DNA from 4 places in the Mesorhizobium sp. WSM3879 genome. Region 3 is predicted to be linked to each of the others. Evidence: riboswitches for the same ligand, from Rfam matches in the RefSeq annotation. Region 3 holds a riboswitch; each other region holds the start of a gene.
The links. A riboswitch is a leader RNA that binds a small molecule or an ion and turns the genes downstream of it on or off. The one in region 3 is predicted to bind cobalamin.

Region 1 (5,426 bases), on a different contig from region 3:
ATGCGGACTTTGTCGAGGAGCGGCGTGTCAGGCTTCGGGTTCACTCGGGGACGGCCTGTCAACTTAACCTTGGGTTAACCTTCAAATATGCGCTTTGCTATGCGCGAGATAGGCTGACGGCGCGCCAATGTAAATGCGTGTCAGTGACGCGCCCGGCGCAGAATGTCCATTCTGCGCTAACCTTCCGGCAGCGGAATGAATTCTTCCTCATCGCCAGGAACGATATCGAAGCGGCCCGTCTTCCATTCTTCCTTGGCCTGCTCGATGCGTTCTTTCGAGGACGAAACGAAATTCCACCAGATATAACGCTTGGAGCCCAGCGACGCTCCGCCGAACAGCATGAAATGCGCGCCGCGCTCGGACGACACGACGATTTCCTCGCCCGGTTTGAACACCAAAAGCCGCTCGGCCGGGAAACGGTCGCCGGCAATCGAAACCTCGCCCTCCAGCGTGTAGATGGCGCGTTCCTCGGCGTCGCCGGGGATTTTGACGCTGGCGCCCGCCGCCAGCCGCAGATCGGCATAGAGCGTTTCCGAGGCGGTCGCGACGGGCGAGCGCAGCCCGGAAAATTCGCCGATGACGACGCGGCCGCTAACGCCCTCGGCATCGATTTCGGGCAGTTGGACGACCGACGTGTTCGCGAACACCGGGGCGATTTCTTCCTTGCTGTCCGGCAGCGCCAGCCAGGTTTGCAGGCCGGAAATCGACATCGGCGCGCCGCGCAATTCCTCGGGCGTGCGCTCGGAATGAACGATGCCGCGGCCGGCGGTCATCAAATTCACGTCGCCCGGCGCGATCACCATTTCGGTGCCGAGCGAGTCGCGATGCCTGATCTTGCCGTCGAACAGATAGGTGACGGTGGACAGCCCGATATGCGGATGCGGGCGCACGTCGATCGCGTGGCCGGCACGCAGGATGGCCGGGCCCATGCGGTCGAAGAAGATGAACGGACCGACCAGCCTGCGTTTCGCCGTCGGCAAGGCGCGGCGAACCTCGAAGCCGCCAATGTCCTTGGCGTTGGGAATGACCATCAACTCGATCTGGTCGCAGGCGAAGGCGTCGCCGGCCTCAGGATCGTTGCCCGGAAAGAAGCTCATGACCGGCGTCAGGCGAAGCGGAGCGCGGATCGGGCCTTCGCCTTGGCAGCCTCTTCCTCGCGGTTGCGCGGATGCTGGGTGGTTTCGAGGCTGTCAAGCAGTTCGCGCGCGGCGGCGGCGATCGCCTCGACGGCGTGGTTGAATGCATGCTCGTTGCGCTTGGACGGCTTGGACGCGCCGCTCAGCTTGCGCACGAACTGCAGCGCCGCGTCATGGACCTCGTCGTCGGTCGCCGGCGGATCGAAGTTGAACAGGGTCTTGATGTTTCGGCACATGCTTGAACTCCTTACCTGCTTTCTGCCCGAACCGATCTGACATTGTGCACCGAGGTGTGTTGAGATTCAGGTCAGACCGAGCCGAAAATGCTGGGTTCCGAGAACCGGACCGGAGCGTACTTGAAGGACGTGAGCACCGGAACCGCAGAAAGCCGCGTTTGCAGGCGGCCTCACCTGAATATCAATACACCTCACTCGGCGTCGAGCGGCTCCGTTCCAACCGGCTTGCCGTCGCGCGAGAGCCTGATCTTCTCGACCTTGTCCTCGGCGGCCTTGAGCAAGCGGTCGCAATGAGCCTTCAGCGCCTCGCCGCGCTCGTAGATCTTGATCGACTGGTCGAGCGGAACGTCGCCGCGCTCCAGATCATCGACGATCTTCTCCAGCGCGTCGAGCGCCTGTTCGAAGCTCATCGCCTTGACGTCTTGGTTAGCTTCATCAGCCATCATTCATCCCTTCATCAGCCGCCCGACATGGGCGGCGACCGAAAATGCCAGTCCTTGCAGATCGTAACCGCCCTCCAGCAGGCTGACGAGCCGGTTGCCGCTGTGGCGCCCGGCGCGCTCCATCAGTTGGCCGGTCGCCCAGTCGAAATCATCCTCGGTCAGGTTGATCGCGGCCAGCGGATCGCGATGGTGCGCATCGAAACCGGCGGAAATGATGATCAGATCCGGCTGGAAGGCGTCGATCGACGGCAGCACGCGCGACAGGAAGGCGTCGCGGAACGTGTCGCTGCCGGTGCTCGGCGCAAGCGGCGCGTTGACGATGTTGCCGGCGCCGGTCTCGCTCTTGGCACCGGTGCCCGGATAGAGCGGCATCTGGTGGGTCGAGCAATAGAGCACCGACGGATCGTCCCAGAAAATGTCCTGCGTGCCGTTGCCGTGATGCACATCCCAATCGACGATGGCGACGCGCTCGGCCTGGTGCTTCTCCTGCGCATAACGGGCGGCGATCGCCGCGGTGTTGAACAGGCAAAAGCCCATCGCGGTCGCTTTTTCGGCGTGATGGCCGGGCGGACGCGCGGCAACGAAGACATTGGCGGCACGGCCCTCAAACACATCGTCGACTGCGGCGTTGGCCGCGCCGATCGCCGTCACCGCCGCCTGCCAGCTTTTCGGGCTGGCGCTGGTGTCGGCATCGATCGAGACGATCCCCGTCTCGGGAATCGCAGCGCGGACACGGCCGACGAAATCCTCCGGATGCGCGTAAAGGATCGTCGCCTCGTCGCCTTCCGGCGCCTCGACGCGGTCGAGGGCCGAAAAAGCCTCGTCGTCGAGCACGCGCTCGATGGCGCGCAAACGGTCGGGCCGCTCGGGGTGGCCGGGCGGCGTGAGGTGTTCCAGGAATACCGGATGAGTGTAAAGACGAGTGGTCATGGCGCCTAATCTAGGCACCTGTCGCACGGATAGCCATGTTTCAGCGCCGAATGATTGGGGAAATCGCGCCCAATCGTGTCGCTGGCGGCATTGGCCCGGCTTCGGCTTCGCGATAAGGTCGCGTCGCTGCCTGGTGCCCGCAACGCGGGAGAATCGGGAACACGGTTGAAATCCGTGGCGTGCCCAACGCTGTGAGGGGGACCGCGCCGGCAAACGCCACTGTCCCAGACGGGAAGGCGCCGGATGCGGGTCGATCCCGAGCCAGAAGACCGGCCCGGCAGACATGGTCATCCGCATGGTCAGGCGGAGGACTGCTTATCGCAAGGGGACAAGCGATGCAGGCACGAACAGCCGCCGCCGGCGGCGATGACTTTGACCAATTGGCGCGCGACGCCGTCTACCGAGCCATGTTCACCCGGCGCGACGTGCGCAGCCATTTCCTTGCCGACGATCTCGACGACAGCGTTTTGGCGCGGCTGCTCACCGCGGCACACCACGCGCCGTCGGTCGGCTACATGCAGCCCTGGAACTTCATCATCATCCGGGACGCCACAAGGCGGCGGCAGGTGCGCGACCTGTTTTTGGCCGCGCGCGAACAGGAACTGCCGGCGATCGAGGTGGAGCGGCGGGCGCTCTACCGCAAGCTGAAGCTCGAGGGCATCTGCGAAAGCGCGCTCAACCTGTGCATCACCTGCGACCGCCAGCGCTCGAAGAACTCGCCGCTCGGGCGCTGGCACAATCCGGAGATGGACCTCTACAGCACCGTCTGCGCGGTGCAGAATTTCTGGCTCGCGGCGCGGGCGGAAGGCGTCGGGGTCGGCTGGGTGAGCATCATCGAGCCCGAAGCGCTGAAGCGACTGCTGTCGATCCCCGAGCACGTCACGCCGATCGCCTATCTCTGCGTCGGCCGCGTCTCGGAATTCGCGCCGAGGCCCGACCTCGAAGCGCATGGCTGGGGCAAGCGCCTGCCGCTGCCCGAGCTGGTGATGAGCGAGACCTTTTGCGGCGCCGGCGAGGCGCCGCTCAAATCGGCGATCGCTCGCCTTGGTTCCCGTGAAGGGGCGAAGCCGTGATCAGGCGGCCTTCGTGGCCGGGGCTGCTGCTCAAGCGGTCCTTGGCGAATCCCAGCGCGAGCCGCCGAAGGGGCTGAGCGCCTTGTCGCGCAATTCCCTGAACTTGGACGAGGCTTCGGCCAGGCGCCGGTCCCATTCCGGATTGGGGACCTGGCCCTCGATGGTGGCGAAGTAGACCTGCATCAGCGAAGCGACGGCGAAGGGCTCGATGAAAGCCGCCTTGAAGGCCCAGGCGAAGACGATGGCCAACACGAAGGCCCAGCCGGCAAGCTGGCCCGGCATGGCCCAGAGAATCGCGGCGGCGGGCGGCAGCATCAAAAGGAAGATGACGAAGGAAACACCCCACATGATCACCGCCAGCCAGACGGCGTTCTTGACCATCAACTTGCCGTTCTGCGCATAGAGCACGACGCCTTGCCTGGCGGTCTCGAAAGGCGAGTTGGAATGGGTGCGGATGTTGTAGCCGAGGATGATCTCGTCGACATAAGTCAGCGACAGGCGGATGACGGTGTTGATGAAGCTCACCAGACCGCTCAAGCCTGGAATTGGTAGGAACGCAGCAATGCCGCCGATCAGCCCTGTGATGGCGCGGATGGCGCCTTTCACCAGCTGGTCGACGACGAAAAGGATGTTGGCCTCGGCGAAGCGCTTCGTCACCACTTCGCGCGCATAGGCGATCTGGCCCTGGCCGTCGGGAACGTCCTGCCCGTCGATCAGATGGACCATGACGGCGATATGGCCTGCCTTGAGCACATAGAGAATGTATTCGCGGATCCAGTAGACGGCGATCGAGACCACGCCGAAGCCGACCACCCCACCCCACAAGGCAAAGGACATCGGCCCGTCCGGATCGGTCGAGATGTGGCCGACGCCGTAACCGACGCTGGCGCCGGTGCCGGTCGCTGTTATGTAGGCCACCGTGATGCCGAAATAGACGATGATGCGAAAGACGATGAACGGCCACGTCCGCATCATGATGGACACCGACCGCCCGATGCTGAAGTCCCACATGGCCCCGACCCTCCGCCTCAGAGAATTGGCGGGAGAGGATGCGCTCGCTCCTGCCAAAGTCAATGTCGGAGGGATTTTGAGCGGGGGACAATTGTCTGAGGCAGCGCGGACCCGAGTGATTGCCCGGAACGCCGCGACCGGATGCTATTTGGTTTTCAGGCCTTCCAGCAGCTGCTTGAACGCCGCCACAACCTTCTTCGACGTCGCTTCCGGATCCTTGGCATTGGCGATGCGCTGCGAGGCCTGGCTACTGGCGCCGTTGATGAGCCGCGCTGCGGTCTCGGGATCGAGATCGGGAACGACGACGCCCTCCTCCTGCAGCTTTGACAGGTGATCGGTCATTGAAGCCGTGCAGGCGCTGGCGTTGGGCCACTGAGCCGGATCGCCGAGCACGGCCGGGCCGTCCCTGAACATGATGCGCTGGATTTCCGGCTCAAGCGCCATCTCGATATAGGTGGTGCATTCGTCGACGAAATGCTGCCAGCGAGTAGGCGCCCGCGAGGCCACCTCGTTCACCCGCGCCGCCATCTCGGCGTCAATCTCGGCGATCACCGCCTGCAGCAGCCCCTTCTTGTCGCCGAAATGATGATAGAGCGC
Region 2 (5,426 bases), on a different contig from region 3:
CCAGGCCAGCGGATATGGCGGCCATGTGCGAGGAAAAGGCTGACACCGACCAGGAACAGAAAAGTCGAGGCGATGCAGCGGGCGTAGAGCTTCCACCAACCAAAGGCGGTGAGGCCCGGCGAGGTGTAGCCGAAGTTTTCGAGATCCCAGGTGAAATGATAGCTCGCCATCGCGATCAGCGCGATGCCGCGCAGGACGTCGATGGCGACGATGCGGCCGTGTTTCGGCGCGTCTTGAACGGCGACGCCGGTCGTCTGAAGGGTCATTGATCTCGCAATCCGATTCAGTCGTGCCAAACGACTATCACGGTTCGGGCGAACAACAGAGGGTGGATCGGCTGCTGCGATTCAGGCGGAATGGCAAGCCGCTTTAGGCCAGCGGCGGAAAGCCTCTGGCCGGCTTCGCTTTTCGGCCTCTCGGAGTCGGTTTCCTGCTACCGGTCCGCGACTGGTCCGGCCAGATTTGGCGAGCGATTCACTTTTCGGAGGGCCGATGTCCACCCATGTGCGCCATCCGATCTGGCTTCCGGCTCTCAGGCCCGCCGATGCGCGCACCTTCGCTTCGCTCTATGCGGTCGAATCCTTTGCTCGCGCCACCATCTCCAGCGTCATCCCGATCCAGGCCTACGAAATCCTGCACAACGAGCAGATCGTCTCGATCCTCTACACCATCGTGTCGCTGCTCGGGCTGTCGGTGACGCTGTTCATGCCGATGCTGATCCGCCGCTTCGCGCGGCGCTGGGTCTACACGGCCGGCTGCCTTATGCTGGCGATCGGCTCGGTGTTCTTCGTCACCCACACGCTGCCGGGACAACTCGCCGGGATGTGCCGTGTCATGGGGGCGAGCGCGCTGTCCATCACGCTTAACCTCTACATCATGGACCATATCCGCAAGACCGACTTCATGCAGGCGGAATCGCTGCGCATGGCTTGGTCGATGTTCGCCTGGACCGGCGGGCCGACGCTCGGCATTTTCCTCTATACGCGCTTCGGGATTTATGCCGCAAACGGCGCGGTCGTGGCTTTCGCGCTGCCGCTGCTGGCGTTGTTCTGGACCTATCGGCTGGGCGACAACCCTTCGATCCGTCCCGGCAAGAGCCGTCCGATCAACCCGCTCGCCAATATCGGCCGCTTCGTCGCGCAGCCGCGGTTGCGCCTCGCGTGGCTGATCGCCTTCGGGCGCTCGTGTTTCTGGACGACCTTCTTCGTCTATGGCCCGCTGTTCATGTGATCACGGGCGAGGGCAAGCTTGCCGGCGGGCTGCTGGTTTCGGCCGGCAATGCGCTTCTGTTCATGGCGATCTTCTGGGGCAGGGCGGGAAAGCGCTTCGGCGGCCGTCGGACCATGGCTTTCGCCTATTTCGCCATGGCGGCGATGCTCTTCGTGGCCGGCGGCGTCGGCGCCGCCGCGCCGCTGCTCACCGCCGCCTTCCTGCTCGGCGGCGCCTTGTTCACCATTGCGCTCGACGCGCTGGGCTCGACAGCCTTCATGCGCTCAGTGCGTTCCTATGAACGAGCGCAGATGGCGGCTGTCTACCGAACCTATCTCGATTTCTCCGAGCTGACGCCGCCGCTGGTCTATTCGGTGGTGCTCTCCTTCTTCGGTCTCGGCTCGGTGTTCGTCACGCTCGGCCTGTTGGCCGCCTTCTGTGGCTTCTTCACCTGGCGCTATCTGCCGAAGTCGTTTTGACCGGCTGCAACGCGGCATGGCGCCCACGCACCCACTCGTGGAAGCGGCGCAAATCGTACTCCTCGGGCATCAGCACGCCGGCCTGGTGGCGGATCGAGTGCATGCCCTTCTGGTTGATCTCGCAGATCGCGGCGTCCTCCTCCAGCACCTGCGCGCCGAAGGCGACGATGTTGTCGATATCGGTTTGTGCCAGGGCATCGGGCGCGAACAGCCATTCGGCGGTGAGTTCCGTCTGCTCCGGCCCGAGCGGGGCGAGACGCACCGTGCGGACATAGTCGACATGGCCGACGACGAACATCGAGGGCAGCGAGGTAGCGTAGGTCTGGCCGGCGGCTCGCTCGGCCGGCGTCAGCCCGGCAAAGACCGGCCCATGGACGCGTCCGTCGCGCGACCAGGTCTCGGCGCCGGCGCGTAGGCCGCCGGAAAACTCCGGCGCATCATTATCCGCATAGCGCGCCCATTCCGGATCGTCATGCCTCGCCATCAGGCCGCGCCCATAGATCGGCACCAGCCGCGACAGGTCCTTGTGCACGCCCGGGCAATGCAGGCATTCGTTGAAGTTCTCCCAGAAGATTTTCCAGTTGCAGTTCATCACCTTGGTGAGCCGGTGCCCGGGGACGAGCGTCTCCAGCGGCCAGTTCGAAAGATCGCGGGAGGCGGAGTCGAAGGAGGCTTCCGCCGAGCCATCGGGCTCCACTGCGAGATTGATGAAGACGAAGCCGCGCCACACTGACAGCGCCACCCGGTAGAGCGGATAATTGTCCTTGTCGAAGCCTTCGGGCAGCGATTTCGATGGGACACGGACGAGATCGCCGCGCAGCGAATAGGACCAGGCGTGGTAGGGGCAGGTGAGCAGCCTTGCCTTCAGCCGCCCTTCGCTTTCCTGGCAGAGCTGCGAGCCGCGATGCCGGCAGGTGTTGTGGAAGGCGCGCAAGCTCCCGGCCTCTTCGCGCAGCACGACGACCTGCTGCGAGCCGATACGCGCGGTTCGAAAGGCAAGAGGTTCCGCGAGATCGGCTTCGCGGCAAACCATGAGCCAGCTCCGATACCAGATCGCTTCGAGATCGAGCCGGTAAGCGTCGGCTTCCCGATAGGCGCTTGCAGGCAACGTCGGCTCGAGGCTGGTGAGGCCATTGTAGCGGCTGTGTTCGCTAGGATTTGGCTGCATGAGCGGCTCCCCTTGGCTGATGACAGCCGACACCCGGGCAGGACCGTTGTCAATTGCGCGGCCATTGTCGCTTCCGGGTGCTGCCCTTAAGGTCACTTCGTAATCGCCTGCGGTTTCGCCGGCTGCCCAGGATTGCAAAGTATGCCTGCAAGAACGATGTCGCTGACCGTGGAACTGGTCGCCCGCTGTTTTCGCGCGGTCGATGACCCGGGGCCCGACCCGGATGCCGAGCATCTCGTGGACAGCGACTATGAAGCCATGCTGGATGCATTCGAGGCCGAGCTACCTGCAACCGAGCCTCTCTGGCTGTTCGGCTACGGCTCGCTGATCTGGAAACCGGAAATCGAGCATTTTGAGGAGCGCGTCGCCGTGGCTCGCGGCTGGCATCGCTCCTTCTGCATGAAGATGACGCGCTGGCGCGGCACCAAGCAAAGGCCCGGCCTGATGATGGCGCTGGATCGTGGCGGCCAATGCAAGGGCGTTGCTTTCCGCCTGAACGGTGGTGACCGCCGGCAGGCGCTGGACAGGCTTTTTCGCCGCGAGATGACGCTGAAGCCGACCAGCTACCGACCGCGCCTGCTGCAACTCGCAACCGACAAGGGGCCGTTGAGAGCGCTTGCCTTCGTCATCAATCGCAAAGGCACGACCTATGCCGGCCCACTCAACGAAGACGAGGTGGTCGAAAGGCTGGCGACCTCGTGCGGCCACTGGGGTTCAGGCGCCGACTATCTCTACAACACGGTGAAGAACCTCGAACAGCGCGGTATTCACGACCGCCATTTGTGGCGATTGCAGAAGCTCGTCGCCGAGCGGATCGCCGGATCTTAGTCCGAAACCGGTGCCGCAATCACGCTGCGGCGTGACGGAATTTGGTTTGCCGGTCGCGACGATTCTGCCTATAGTCGATGGCGTCGTCGGTTCCGTTTTTGGAGCCAAGAGGGAATGCGGTGAGGGTGGAGTCTTTGCCCTAAGCCGTGGCTGCCCCCGCAACTGTGTGCGGTAGTCCTCTCCATATACCACTGAGGTTTGTCCTCGGGAAGGTGGGGAAGGGTGCGAATCCGCGAGCCAGGAGACCTGCCGGCGACAGGAAAGTTGACTTCGATGCCCTCGGGTGGAGGGCGAAAGGACAAGACATGAATACCGCTTCCGTCTCCCTCGGCGCCTCCGTCTCCTCGCAGTCGCGCATCATGCAGCTGGCTCTCGCCGCGCTGCTCGGCATTTTCGTCGTCGGTTTCGTCGGCTTCTCGCACATCGATGCGGTCCACAACGCTGCCCACGACTATCGTCACTCGATGGCTTTTCCCTGCCACTGACGAAGGCCCGATATCATGAATCTGTTTCGCAACGTCGTGTTCGTCGCGGCGATCGCAGGGCTCGTGGCGGGCATCGCGCTTGCCTGCATGCAGGCCTATGCGACCGTGCCGCTGATCCTCAAAGCGGAAGTCTATGAAAAGGCGAGTGGCGGTCATCACCACGACCATGCCGCCAACACTGGAACTGGCACTGCCATGAGCTCGGCCGAACCGGCGGGCAATGCGATGAGCAGCGCCGCTCCTGCGTCGACGGAAGCGGCGGCTCCGACCGAGGACGAGGGCTGGGCTCCGGCCGACGGCTTCGAGCGCTTCGCCTTCAACGTTGTCGCAAACATCGTCACCGGCATCGGCTTCGCGCTGATCCTGGTCGCGGTCTCGGAATTCGCCGGTGGCATCGGCAGCTGGCGCCAGGGCGTGTTCTGGGGCCTTGCCGGCTTTGCGGTTTTCACGCTCGCGCCCGGCCTCGGCCTGCCGCCGGAACTGCCGGCCATGCCGGCGGCGGAACTTCTGCCGCGCCAGATCTGGTGGATTTCGACGGTGGCCGCAACCGCGGTCGGCCTTGGATTGATCGCCTTTCGCAAGTCGCTGCCCTTGGCAATTCTGGCGGTCGTGCTGATCGTCGCTCCGCACGTAGTCGGCGCGCCGCAGCCCGTCAGCTTCGAGACGGCGATTCCCGAGGGGCTGCACCATCAGTTCGTGGTGGCGGTGACCCTCACCGATCTGGTCTTCTGGCTGGTGCTCGGTGCGGCCGTCGGTGTGGTGCGCGGCCGCTTCACCGGTACGTCGACCAGCCTGCGCGACAGCTTTGCCTGATCGCGCGGAGGGCCATCTGACCTTCATCATCGGCGGTGCGCGCTCCGGCAAGAGCGCGCATGCCGAGTGCCTGGTGGCGGCAAGCCCGTCGCCTTGGGCCTATATCGCCACCGCGCAGGCCTATGACGAGGAGATGCGCGAGCGCATCGCGCTGCATCGCTCGCGCCGCGGCAAAGGCTGGGTCACCGTCGATGCGCCGCTCGACCTGGTCGGCGCGATCGACGCCTTGCCCGATCACCAGCCGGTGCTTATCGATTGCCTGACATTGTGGCTGAGCAATCATATGCTGGCGGACCACGATATCGAGGCCGAGTGCCGGCGGCTCTCGGATGTGCTTTCGCAGCCGCGCGGACCGTGGTTTGTGGTGTCTAACGAAGTCGGGCTCGGCATCGTGCCGGACAATGCGCTGGCGCGCCGGTTCCGCGACGCCGCCGGGCGGCTCAA
Region 3 (5,426 bases):
ATGGTCCGCTTAAGTGGTCCAGGTGCATCGGTCGCGTTCGACTGAGTAAACAAATACGACCGGGGCGGTTTGCCGCATAGTAGCTGTGGAGGAGGGGGGATGACCGGGTTGATCAGATTTGAGAGGCCAGTCGTTGTTCAGGTCAGCCGCCGCAGCTCAGAGCGTATCGTGTTCGACGTCAACGACGCGGCCGCTATCTTGCTGCGGGATCTGCATCATGAGACCGATAAACGCAGAATAGCGATGGAGGCCTGTCTGCAGGTGTTACGCGGTAAGACCCATGCGCCAGCCGCTCGACGAGCTTTCGTCGCAGCCGCGCTCGAAGCACGCATTCTACGCAACGATTGAGATTTATGACGCCGCTTGCGCGGTCCGAACACCGCTGCCGGCATCCGCCAGGAGCAAGCCAACCCCGCACTTTCCGCGATGGCTTTCCTGGTCGCGAGTGGGATCTTCCACCATCAAAACGCAACGGTCCGCCAGCCAAGCTGCGGTCGCTCGGCTTCGCCTTCGCGGCGATCGTAATCGGAGACAGAGGCAGACGGGCCATTGAGCGAGAGTTGGCCCGCTGCAGATGACAAAGCGCGATGCCGCCTCGATAGTCTACAGAAGTGCCGTTTGAATGTTCCCCTGCTTAGCGCTGCATCCGGTTTCCCGGAACACCCTTGGACCGGCGCCACGTGATCGCCGATGCCTCTCCCGATGATCGCCGATCGTCGGAGTGGAGGTCTCGGCGTCGGAAAGATGATAGTGATATTGGACTATCCCAATCCGGAGTAGTCCGAAACCCGCTGGAGGTCAGCCGTCTCGTTTCTGGCCGGCTCATTTGAGGGCCGGCCTTCGATCGCTCACCAGCCCCGGCCTTTGGAACAGCTGGCTTGGACGCGTTATAACAAGGCCCGCGACAGACCAAGCTTGCCGAGGTTTCGTCAGCGGCAGCTCGATTTCTTTGGGTGAGCCGGATAGACTCGCCCGCGGTGTAGCGTCGCCGCTCACCGCCGGCGAGTGTCACCGAGCCCTACGCCGTCTGCGTTTTTTCCCGAATTGCGCGTGCCGCAGCCACCATGTTCGCCAGGGCAGGCCGGACCTCCTCCCATCTGCGCGTTTTGAGACCGCAGTCGGGATTCACCCACACTTGGTCATCCAGCAATCGTTCGCGCGCAAGCATGATGAGGTTGGAAATCTCGCCCACTTCCGGGACCCGCGGCGAGTGAATGTCATAGACGCCAGGTCCGATGTCGTTCGGATACTTGAAGGTTCGAAGCGTATCGAGCAGTTCCATCTGCGAGCGCGAGGTTTCAATGGAGATCACATCGGCATCCATTGCGGCAATCGCGTCCACGATGTCGCCGAACTCGGAGTAGCACATATGGGTGTGGATCTGGGTCGCATCGCTGACGGCCGTCGAAGCCAGCCGGAAGCATTCGACGGCCCAGTCGAGATAGGCCTCCCAGTCGGCCGCGCGCAGCGGCAAGCCCTCCCGCAGTGCGGCTTCGTCGATCTGGATCATCTTGGCGCCGGCCTTTTCAAGGTCGCTCACTTCATCGCGAATGGCGAGCGCGACCTGGCGGCAGACGGCTGAGCGCGGAAGGTCGTCTCGGACGAAGGACCAGTTGAGGATCGTCACCGGGCCGGTAAGCATGCCCTTCACCGGCTTCAGCGTTAGCGACTGGGCATATCGCCACCAATCCAGTGTCATCGGATTTTGTCGCGACACATCTCCAATGATGATCGGGGGTCGCACAAAGCGCGAGCCATAGCTCTGCACCCACCCGTGTTGCGTGAAGGCGAAGCCGCAGAGCTGCTCGGCGAAATATTGCACCATATCGTTGCGCTCGAATTCGCCGTGGACCAGCACGTCGAGTCCAATCTCTTCTTGCCAGCGAACGGCGGCTCTTATCTCTTTCTTCAGGAACGCTTCATAGTCGATGTAACTCAGCTGGCCTTTGGCATGAGCTGCCCGCGCCTTGCGAATCTCGGCTGTTTGCGGGAAGGAGCCGATCGTCGTGGTGGGGAGGAGGGCAAACCAAATGCGTCGGCCTGAAGCTTGGAGCGGACGGGAAATGCGCTCTTCCGACGCGTCATGCCGACCTTGATGCTGGCGATCCGGCCTTCGACCAGCGGATCATGCACCTTCGCGGATGTCGCGCGAACGGCGGCAGCCTCAGCCGACGCCTCCAGTTCGGCGGCAACTGCGTCCCGGCCTTCGGCCAGGGCACGGGCGAGCACGACCAGCTCGTCGGTCTTTTGCGTTGCGAAGGCGAGCCACGACCTTACATCCGCATCGAGTGCCGTCTCCATGTCCAGGTCGATCGGCACATGCAGCATCGAGCAGGACGGGGCAATCTCCACCCGCTCCAGCGGCCAATCGGCGACGATCGACTTGATACGGTCAAGTACGGCAGGCAGGTTCGCGCGCCAGACGTTGCGGCCGTCGATCAGCCCGAGCGAGAGCACAAGTTCCTTCCGCGCGAGCCGGCCGATGGCGTCCAACTGCTCTGGAGCGCGCACGAGATCCACGTGCAGTCCCGCCACGGGCAGAGAAATTGCGGTCTCGAGATTGTCTCCCAGCGATCCGAAATAGGTAGCGACCATGATCTTCAACTCGGGTGCTGCTTTCGACAGCCGGGAGTAGGCGAATTGGAGCGCATCCCGTTCGTTGGGAATCAGATCGAGCACGAGCGCCGGCTCATCGATCTGCACCCAATCGGCTCCCGCGAGCTTTAGCCTCTGCAGGAGCACCTCGTAGACAGGCAGCAGCCGTGGCAGGAGCGCGATAGGGTTGAAACCTTTCTCAGATGACTTCGCCAACTTGAGAAAGGTAACCGGTCCAAGCAGGACCGGGCGAGTGTGGATGCCGAGCGCCTTGGCCTCGAGGAAATGATCGACCGGTTTCGCCGACGAGAGGGAAAAGCTCTGATCGTCCGTGAGTTCCGGCACTATGTAATGATAGTTGGTGTCGAACCATTTGGTCATTTCCATCGCGGCAAGGCCATGCCGACTGGCCGCATGCTCGTCACCGGCATGTCCACGATCCGCGGCCTGACCTTGGTTGCCGCGCGCCATGGCGAAATAGATATCGAGTGGGACCTCGCCGCCAGTCCAGGCGTATCGTGCCGGCACGGCGCCGACCATGGCGACTGTGTCGAGCACATGGTCATAAAGTGAGAAATCGTTGGACGGGATTTTCGACACGCCGCGATCGTGCTGCTCCCTCCAGCTAGCGGCACGCAGCGTCTTCGCCGCCGCGAGCAAGTCGTCAGCGGGAGATTTTCCGGACCAGTAGTTTTCAAGCGCGAATTTCAGTTCCCGCCGTCGACCGATACGCGGCACGCCGAGCGTTGCTACAGCAATTCGTTGAGAGACAGTCATGCCATACCCCGATGGTTGGGGCGGGGGACAAGGAACCCGCGAATAGGCGGTACGAAGCCGAGCTACCGCGACCACCGGATACCCCGCCCGTGGACGTTGTTCGACGTGGCAGGTCTCCTGGCTCGCGGGTCAAAGCCTCTGCCCGTCTTCCCGAGGCCGTTCGCCTCAGTGACATCAATGGGCTTGGCTCGCCGTAACAGTTGCGGGGGCAGCGCCGGCATCGCACCGGCTTCCCTCTTAGCTCCGCTACGGCAGTGCCGCGCGGAGAACCATGACATGCGCACAATCACAGCCGCTTCGTTCCTTGTCAATACCATATAACGAGATGTTTATGTGATTATGCGAAAAGCGCCTTGCGCTGATCGGTCTCTGTCGTCCGAATATGCCCCCGAGCCGGGCAGGCGGAACTGCCCAAAGCTTGGCTCGCAGATCGGTGTCGTAGACGGGCGCGAGCAATAAGGGGGAGGTGGAGGGGGAGGGTAAGACGCGCAGGGGGATTTTGGAAACGCGACAGCCTGCTGTGCCAGCAGCACCAGGACGACGGCCGCTGCTACTCCCCGCGCCACGTTCATTCGCTTTGTTGCCATGATATTTCTCCTTGCTCTTCAGAATTGTAGTCTGTGGTGTGAAGTGCTCCGTCGATTGATTGAGATCGACAAGGCGCTAGCGCGCATTGTGCAAACTGTACTCGCACGGTTTGTACCTTGCCGCAGTCCTCGACCTGTACTCACTCATCCGAAGTTCGCCCTTGTCGAGCTCCGGGTCCTTTATGAAAGCCATCGGCATGCCACCCGATCGCACTGCGAAGGAAACCGATACCAAGGCTGATGAATGCGGCTCGCTCCCGATTGTCCTTGCCGTAGCCGTGCCCGCCCGCGCTGGGCTCGTAGAAGTAAGCGGGATAGCCAGGGGCCTGCAGCTTTGCCGCCATCTTGCGCGCATGGCCCGGGTGGACGCGGTCGTCGCGTCTCATGGTGGCGAGCAGGATAGGCGGATAGGGCTGTCCCGACGACGCGGCGTGATAGGCCGAGATTTCACTCAGGAAAGCCCAATCGTCAGCCTTGTCGGGATCGCCATATTCGTCGATCCAACTCGCGCCTGCCAGAAGCTTGGTGTAGCGGCGCATGTCGACAAGCGGAACCGTGCAGAACAGCGCGCCGAAACGCTCAGGATAGCGGGTAAGCATGTTGGCGATTAGCAGACCGCCATTTGAGCCGCCCTGGGCGGCAATCCGCCTCGGCAGTGTGATGCCCCTTCGCACGAGATCGGCGGCAACGGCGGCGAAATCGTCATGGGCGAGACGCTTGCCCTCCCTGCGCCCGGCTTCGTGCCAGCAGGTGCCGAACTCGCCGCCGCCGCGGATGTTGGCCACCACACACGTGCCGCCGCGCTCGAGCCACAGCTTGCCGAGGGTGGAGTTGTAGGAGGGCAGGAGCGATATGCCGAACCCGCCATAGGCGGTAAGATGAACTGGGGCATCTCCGTTCCCGTTTGGTGGACCGACCTGCGTATAGGGGATCATCTCACCATCAATCGAGACTGCCTCGTGGCGTGTGATCACCAGTGCGGATGCGTCGAAATTCTCCGGGCTGCGCTTCAGAATTGCTGAAGCGCTGAGAGGCGGCGCGGCCTTGAGATCGAACAGCAAAAGCTGCGGCGGCGTGATCGGATCCTGAACGCAAACCAGGACCTCCCCATTGGTCTCGTGATCTGCCGCATCGAGTGACCAGAGGTGAACAGTCCCTTGCGACGGCAAGGCGTCCAGGGCTCGGCGTGTCCATTCCTGCGGGCCTGGGGTGAACACCTCGAATCTCGAGCGAGGTTCGCCAGGTAGCGGATAATGAGCTTCCCGCCATTCCAGAAGAATGACTGCAGGCACCGCCTCTCGGCTGGTTCAAACAGGGTACTAAAATGACGCTCACCAGCAAGGAAAGAGGAAAGCGAAATGCCGATCAGTGCGTCGGCGCTATAGGTCGTCCCGGCGACCGTCCATGGTTTGCGCGGCTTTACCGCCAGCCAATCGCCGAAGTTAGCCCACCTGGCGTCCTTCGGAA
Region 4 (5,426 bases), on a different contig from region 3:
TTCGAGCGGCCTCCAGCCGCGCCGGTCACCGCCGAGGCCGATGCCTGGCAGGGCGAGAAGTCGCCATCGCTCGGCACGCATTCGCGCGACGAAGGCTTCGCAGACCGCTGTCGAGCGGACGCTCGATGAGGAGCCACACAAGGTTGGCCTTGGAACAAAGGTCTGGCCATGAAAAAATACCTAGCAGCCGCGCTGGCGATCGCCATCCCGATCGGGCCTGCCTCGGCGCTTGACGTCGGCGTCGGCGGCAAGGTCGGCGGCATCGGCGTGGGCGCCGGATTGGGCGCCGGTTCGCAAGGCGTGTCGGCGGGCGTGGGCGCCAGTGCCGACGGTGTCGGCGGCGCAAACGTCGGCGCATCGACTGGCGGCGGATCGCTCGGCGTCAATGCCGGCGGCAATCTGGGCAGCACCAGCACAGGCGTTTCGACAAGCGTGGGCGGCGCCGCCGCGGGCGACGATCCTTCCGCCGTCAGCGGATCGGCTGCCTCTGCGCAGAACCCGGCCGCGGTGCCGACAGCCCCTGCTTTGGCCAAGAGCGCGACGCAGACCATTGTGCTGCCTCCAGTGCTGAGGCCCTCCAGATCCGCCGGCGGCGACCTCCGGCGGGTCACCAAAGGCTATCGCATCGCGCCGCTGTCACCTCCGAAGGCGATACGGGGCACGCCGGCCGCCGTGGTGCGCGCCTGTCGCGCCGCGATCACGGCGGCCGCCAAGCCCCTCGGCGCCGTGCGTGTTTACACGGTCAGCGCCGGCCCCTTGCGTCAACGCCGAAGCGGGCTCAACGCGCCGATCGAGGTGCGCATAGACTATGACAGGCGAGGCGGCATCGAAGTGAGGCAGGCGAAAGTCGGCTGCCGCCTAAATGCGAAGGGCGCGGTCACCGCGGTGATTTAGGCCAAAGGCACAACGGCCGTTGCCATCCTTCCTGCCGGTTGCAACCTCGGCGGTTTGGCAATTCCTCGCCCCCACAAGGTGGAAGGGAGAGGTGGCTCGGCGCAGCCGAGACGGAGCGGGGGAGCGCCATATCCGACAACCCTGCCGACCGCAGTCCGGATCTCAGCCGGCTGCAGACAAGGCGCCCGCGCTTCGGCTAGAGTTCCGCCGGGCGCAAAAAATCATCGAAGGGGAGCATTGCGATGAACGAAGTCAGGCCGATCGCCGAGATCGCCAGCTATCACGCCCATATCTACTACGGCGGGCAGGCCGAGCGGCAGCATGCCGAATGGCTGCGCCAGCGCATCGCAGAGCGTTTCCGCGTGCGCCTGGGCAATTGGCGCGACGAGCCGGTCGGCCCGCACCAGCAAGCCATGTACCAGGTCTCCTTCGCGACCGAGATCTTTGCCACGCTGGTTCCCTGGCTGATGCTGAACCATGGCGGCCTAAGCATCCTCATCCATCCCAACACCACCAACCCCAAGCGTGACCACCTTATCGACCCGATCTGGATCGGCCAGGCGCTGCCGGTGAAGGGCGACGTGCTTGACGAAGAGGACGAGGCCGAAGAGGCGCTGGAGGTGAATACCGAGCCGACGCTGGGGGTGTGAGGGGGGCGCAGCCCTCTCGTCACGATGGCGTGAGGGGCCTCTGGCCGTCGGAGTTGTCGATTGACTGGCCAACCGCGGTGTGGCGAATTCGCGCTGATGGTTCCCTTCGGGGATCAAAAGGGAACGCGGTGCGGAGAAATCCAAAGCCGTGGCTGCCCCCGCAACTGTAAGCGGCATGCCGTTTTCACGATGCCACTGGCTGCATGGGCCGGGAAGGCGAAAGCGGCGGCAATCCGCGAGCCAGGAGACCTGCCATCATGGACGTCAAAGCAGAACATCGGACGGGGTGATCCGGTGTGCGCGCCTGGCCGGACGGCGGGGCGAGTTCCCTGCGATGACAGGCAACGTCAAAGGCAGAACCATGCTGATCCAACTATCGAAAATGCTGAACAAAAGCGCGCCCGACCTGAAGGCCAGACTGATAACAATCTACGGCGCGCTCGCCGTTCTGAACGTCGGGGCGTGGCTGTGGGCTTTCGTCGCCTTCCACGACAAGCCGACATTGCTTGGCGTCGCTCTCGTTATTTATGGCCTCGGCTTGCGCCATGCCGTCGACGCCGACCACATAGCGGCCATCGACAACGTCACGCGCAAGCTGATGCAGAACGGCAAACGGCCGGTCTCCGTCGGCTTCTTTTTCGCACTCGGCCATTCGACGATCGTCGTCATTGTCGCTGCGGCCATCGCGGCAGCAACGTCCCTGCTCGGCCGTTTCCAGAGCCTTCAGGAGATTGGCGGCACGATCAGTACCGGCGTTTCCGCACTCTTCCTGCTCGCCATCGCGGCGATGAACATCGTCATCTTCTTCTCGATCTACAGAAGCTATCGGCGGGTGCGGGCCGGTGGGGCGTTTGTCGAGGAGGATCTGGACCTGCTGCTCAACAATCGCGGCTTCCTGGCCCGCGTCTTCCGCCCGATGTTCCGGCTGGTGTCGCGCAGCTGGCACATGTTCCCACTTGGTTTCCTCTTCGGCCTTGGCTTCGACACCGCGACCGAAGTCGCCATGTTCGGCGTGTCCGCGGCACAAGCGGCCAAGGGCGTGCCGTTCGAAGCCATTCTGGTCTTCCCGGTGCTTTTCGCGGCCGGTATGTCACTGGTTGACACGACCGATGGTGTGATGATGCTCGGCGCCTATGAGTGGGCCTTCGTCAAGCCGATCCGCAAACTGTACTACAACATGACGATCACCCTGGTGTCGGTCCTTGTCGCAGTGCTGATCGGCGGCATCGAGGCGCTCGGCCTGATCGGTGACAAGTTTGGTCTGTCGGGCGGCTTCTGGAACGGCGTCGGCACGCTCAACGACAATTTCAACAATCTGGGCTTCGCCATTATCGGCATCTTCATCGCCGCCTGGGCGATCTCCTACCTCGTCTACAAGGCCAAGGGGCTGGATGATGTGGAGAGCGGATCCGCAGCAAAGAGTTCATGAGCCGCCGGCCGCGGCTGGCTGCAGCAGGCCAGCCGCATCTCTCTGCCATCAGACGCCGGCGGGCTGCCAGCGTGCCTCCTTGAATGCCTCGGCATCGGGAAGCCGACGGCGGCAAAGGCGACGATCGCCAGCCCCTGCAGCGGTGCCCGGCTTGACATTTTTGTTCCTATTTTGTTCACTATTGGCAGACAGCAACAGGAGATCGCCGGCCCGTGCGCACGCGCTTCAAAGGCATGCTGAGGACCCGTAGCCCAAGCCTTTGGAAGCGTGACGGAATTCTGCGCTTGGATAAGCCAGGGGTTAAGGCCTGGGATAAGCCCCATAATCCATAAGCCAGAATCCAGAGTCCAAATATCCAGCGTCCAGAACAGAAAAGCTGGCGCTTTTCTGTTCTAAAAAAGCGGGGAAGGGGAAAGCAAAAATGGGAGCAGCGCAGGCCAGCGACGTGCGGCGATACGGCAGGCTCGGCGGCGCAGCGGGTCCCGAGGCGTTGCGGCCGGCCGTCCGGTCGGTCCCCTCAGGATGCAGCCGCCCTCACGTCAGCCCGGCGATCTGCTCATCGCCGTCCAGCTCCGCCCCGCGGGCGACAACCACGTTGGCGAGCGGCGCCGAGAGCGTCCAGCGAACGAGGCCGGGCAGCCGTTCCATGGAGGCGCTGCCGGAGAGGCTGGTGGGGACGACGCGTTGGAGAACGACGCTGCCGAAGCCTTTGTGCGGCTTGGCATCGGCGGCCGCGGCAGGTTCGGAAAAATGTTCCTCCCAGACCAGCTCGAAGTCGCTGCCTTCGGGGGCCGGTGCTACCCGCCAGTCCATTCGCACGGTTCCGGCGTCGCCGGCCAGGGCGCCGTATTTCGTCGCGTTGGTGCCCAGCTCATGCAGCGCCATGCCGATGTTCTGCACCGCGTTCAGCCGCAGCGTCACGTCCGGCCCGGATGGCGAGATGCGCTCTTCGTGTCCGAACGGCCGCAAATGTTCGCGCACAAGGTCGGCCATGCCTGCGCCGCGCCAGTCGTTGAGCACCAAGAGGTCGTGCGAGCGCGACAGCGCCATGATGCGTTCGCGGATCTGGTGTTCGAACGCGCGCGGGTCCGTCGCGCGTTTGCTCGTCTCGCGGATCATGGAAAGGATCACGGCGTACTGGTTTTTGACGCGGTGGTTCACCTCGCGCATCAAGAGTTGGATCTGCTGTTCGCTCGCCCGTTTTTCGGTGATGTCGGCGGCCATGCCGAACCATTCCAGGATGCTGCCGGTGTCATCGACGATCGGGATTGCCCGTGAGGTGGTCCAGCCGGCGGACCCGTCGGCGCGCCGCACCCTGTGCTCGAGCTCGAACACGCCGCGCTCCATGATGGCGCGCTCGATCGCCGCCTGGATGCTCGCCTGGTCTTCCGGGAACAGGTATTCGTCGCGCCAGCGGATCGCCGGCCCCTGAGCGCTCGACAGGAAGCCGCGGCCGTCCAGCTCATGCATTTCCTGCCAGTCCGGGCTCATCCGATAAACCACGTCGGAGCTGGCATTGACCAGCGCGCGAAACCGCTGCTCGCTTTCGCGCACCTTTGCTGCCGCCAGCACCCGGGCCGTGGTTTCCGAAACGATGCAGAGCACGGCTTCAACCGTGCCGTCCTGCGCCCGCACCGCGGAATAGGAGATGTCGAAATACACCGTCTCGCCGACTAGGCCGGATCGTTCGATGTAGAAAGGCCGGTCCTTGGCCGAGAAGGTTTCGCCGGTTTCGAGAACGCCGCGCAGCAGCGGCTCGAGGTCGGTCCAGAGCTCGGACCAGTTTTCCTCGGCGGGGCGGCCGAGCGCCCGCGGATGCTTGTCGCCGATGGTCGGCGCGTAGGCGTCATTGTAGAGCGCGACAAACTCCGGCCCGCAGAAAAGCACGATCTGGGCTTCGGCGGCGAGCATCAGGTCGACCGTCGTCCTCAGGCTGAGCGTCCATGTCTCGATCGGCCCGAGCGGGCTTTCCGACCAGGGATATTCACGAATGAATCGCGCCATCTCGCCGTTTCCGCGAGGCCACGATTCATGGAAGAGCCCGTCAGCCATAGGCGCATTAACGCGCGACGCCGTTTATGTATCCGTCTCCATCACGCAAAATTTTAGCCATCGTGAATAGACGCCAGGCCGCCGGTCCGCCGGAGGAATATTTCGGGCGCAGTTTCGTTAGCTCCTCATACGATGCCGTTTGAGGCAAAGTGCATATGTCCCGCAATCACGCATTGAAGCCGCCAGAGCGGCCGGCTCTGGCCCAACGGAGGTACCAGAGATGAAAACGGCTGTTTCGACCTCTCTTTCGAGACGAAGCGTCGTCGCCGTGCTGGCGGCGGCGGCCGCGTCGACCGCCATATTGCCCGCTGGCGATGCGCTGGCGCAGACCAAGCAGACCGCGCCGGACAAGAGTCTATACGATCGGCTGGGGGGCGTGTTCGCCATCGCAGCCGTGGTCG

Region 1: linked by a shared signal. The riboswitch ahead of bluB (5,6-dimethylbenzimidazole synthase) and the one ahead of metE (5-methyltetrahydropteroyltriglutamate--homocysteine S-methyltransferase) in region 3 are both predicted to bind cobalamin.
Region 2: linked by a shared signal. The riboswitch ahead of CK218_RS25600 (CbtB domain-containing protein) and the one ahead of metE (5-methyltetrahydropteroyltriglutamate--homocysteine S-methyltransferase) in region 3 are both predicted to bind cobalamin.
Region 4: linked by a shared signal. The riboswitch ahead of CK218_RS23640 (HoxN/HupN/NixA family nickel/cobalt transporter) and the one ahead of metE (5-methyltetrahydropteroyltriglutamate--homocysteine S-methyltransferase) in region 3 are both predicted to bind cobalamin.

The regions. Positions count from the first base shown of each region.
Region 1 covers NZ_NSFZ01000002.1:426,878-432,303, reverse strand. Annotated here, with positions in the region: gene dxs (1-deoxy-D-xylulose-5-phosphate synthase) at 1-44, opposite strand, end outside; gene CK218_RS05475 (pirin family protein) at 177-1,097, opposite strand; gene CK218_RS05470 (DUF2277 domain-containing protein) at 1,106-1,372, opposite strand; gene CK218_RS05465 (exodeoxyribonuclease VII small subunit) at 1,564-1,815, opposite strand; gene CK218_RS05460 (histone deacetylase family protein) at 1,819-2,745, opposite strand; cobalamin riboswitch at 2,860-3,038, shown strand; gene bluB (5,6-dimethylbenzimidazole synthase) at 3,081-3,818, shown strand; gene CK218_RS05450 (hypothetical protein) at 3,849-4,829, opposite strand; gene CK218_RS05445 (TetR/AcrR family transcriptional regulator) at 4,974-5,426, opposite strand, start outside.
Region 2 covers NZ_NSFZ01000014.1:142,888-148,313, reverse strand. Annotated here, with positions in the region: gene CK218_RS25620 (DUF1624 domain-containing protein) at 1-266, opposite strand, end outside; partial or broken gene CK218_RS31500 (MFS transporter) at 493-1,688, shown strand; gene CK218_RS25610 (aromatic ring-hydroxylating dioxygenase subunit alpha) at 1,657-2,856, opposite strand; gene CK218_RS25605 (gamma-glutamylcyclotransferase) at 2,998-3,684, shown strand; cobalamin riboswitch at 3,755-3,953, shown strand; gene CK218_RS25600 (CbtB domain-containing protein) at 3,990-4,169, shown strand; gene CK218_RS25595 (CbtA family protein) at 4,185-4,982, shown strand; gene cobU (bifunctional adenosylcobinamide kinase/adenosylcobinamide-phosphate guanylyltransferase) at 4,975-5,426, shown strand, end outside.
Region 3 covers NZ_NSFZ01000006.1:54,945-60,370, forward strand. Annotated here, with positions in the region: gene CK218_RS15390 (DUF982 domain-containing protein) at 100-348, shown strand; partial or broken gene metE (5-methyltetrahydropteroyltriglutamate--homocysteine S-methyltransferase) at 1,019-3,372, opposite strand; cobalamin riboswitch at 3,462-3,661, opposite strand; partial or broken gene CK218_RS15400 (prolyl oligopeptidase family serine peptidase) at 4,100-5,426, opposite strand, start outside.
Region 4 covers NZ_NSFZ01000012.1:68,459-73,884, forward strand. Annotated here, with positions in the region: gene CK218_RS23630 (hypothetical protein) at 169-894, shown strand; gene CK218_RS23635 (DOPA 4,5-dioxygenase family protein) at 1,137-1,544, shown strand; cobalamin riboswitch at 1,625-1,816, shown strand; gene CK218_RS23640 (HoxN/HupN/NixA family nickel/cobalt transporter) at 1,906-2,973, shown strand; gene CK218_RS23645 (HWE histidine kinase domain-containing protein) at 3,508-4,977, opposite strand; gene CK218_RS23650 (group 1 truncated hemoglobin) at 5,294-5,426, shown strand, end outside.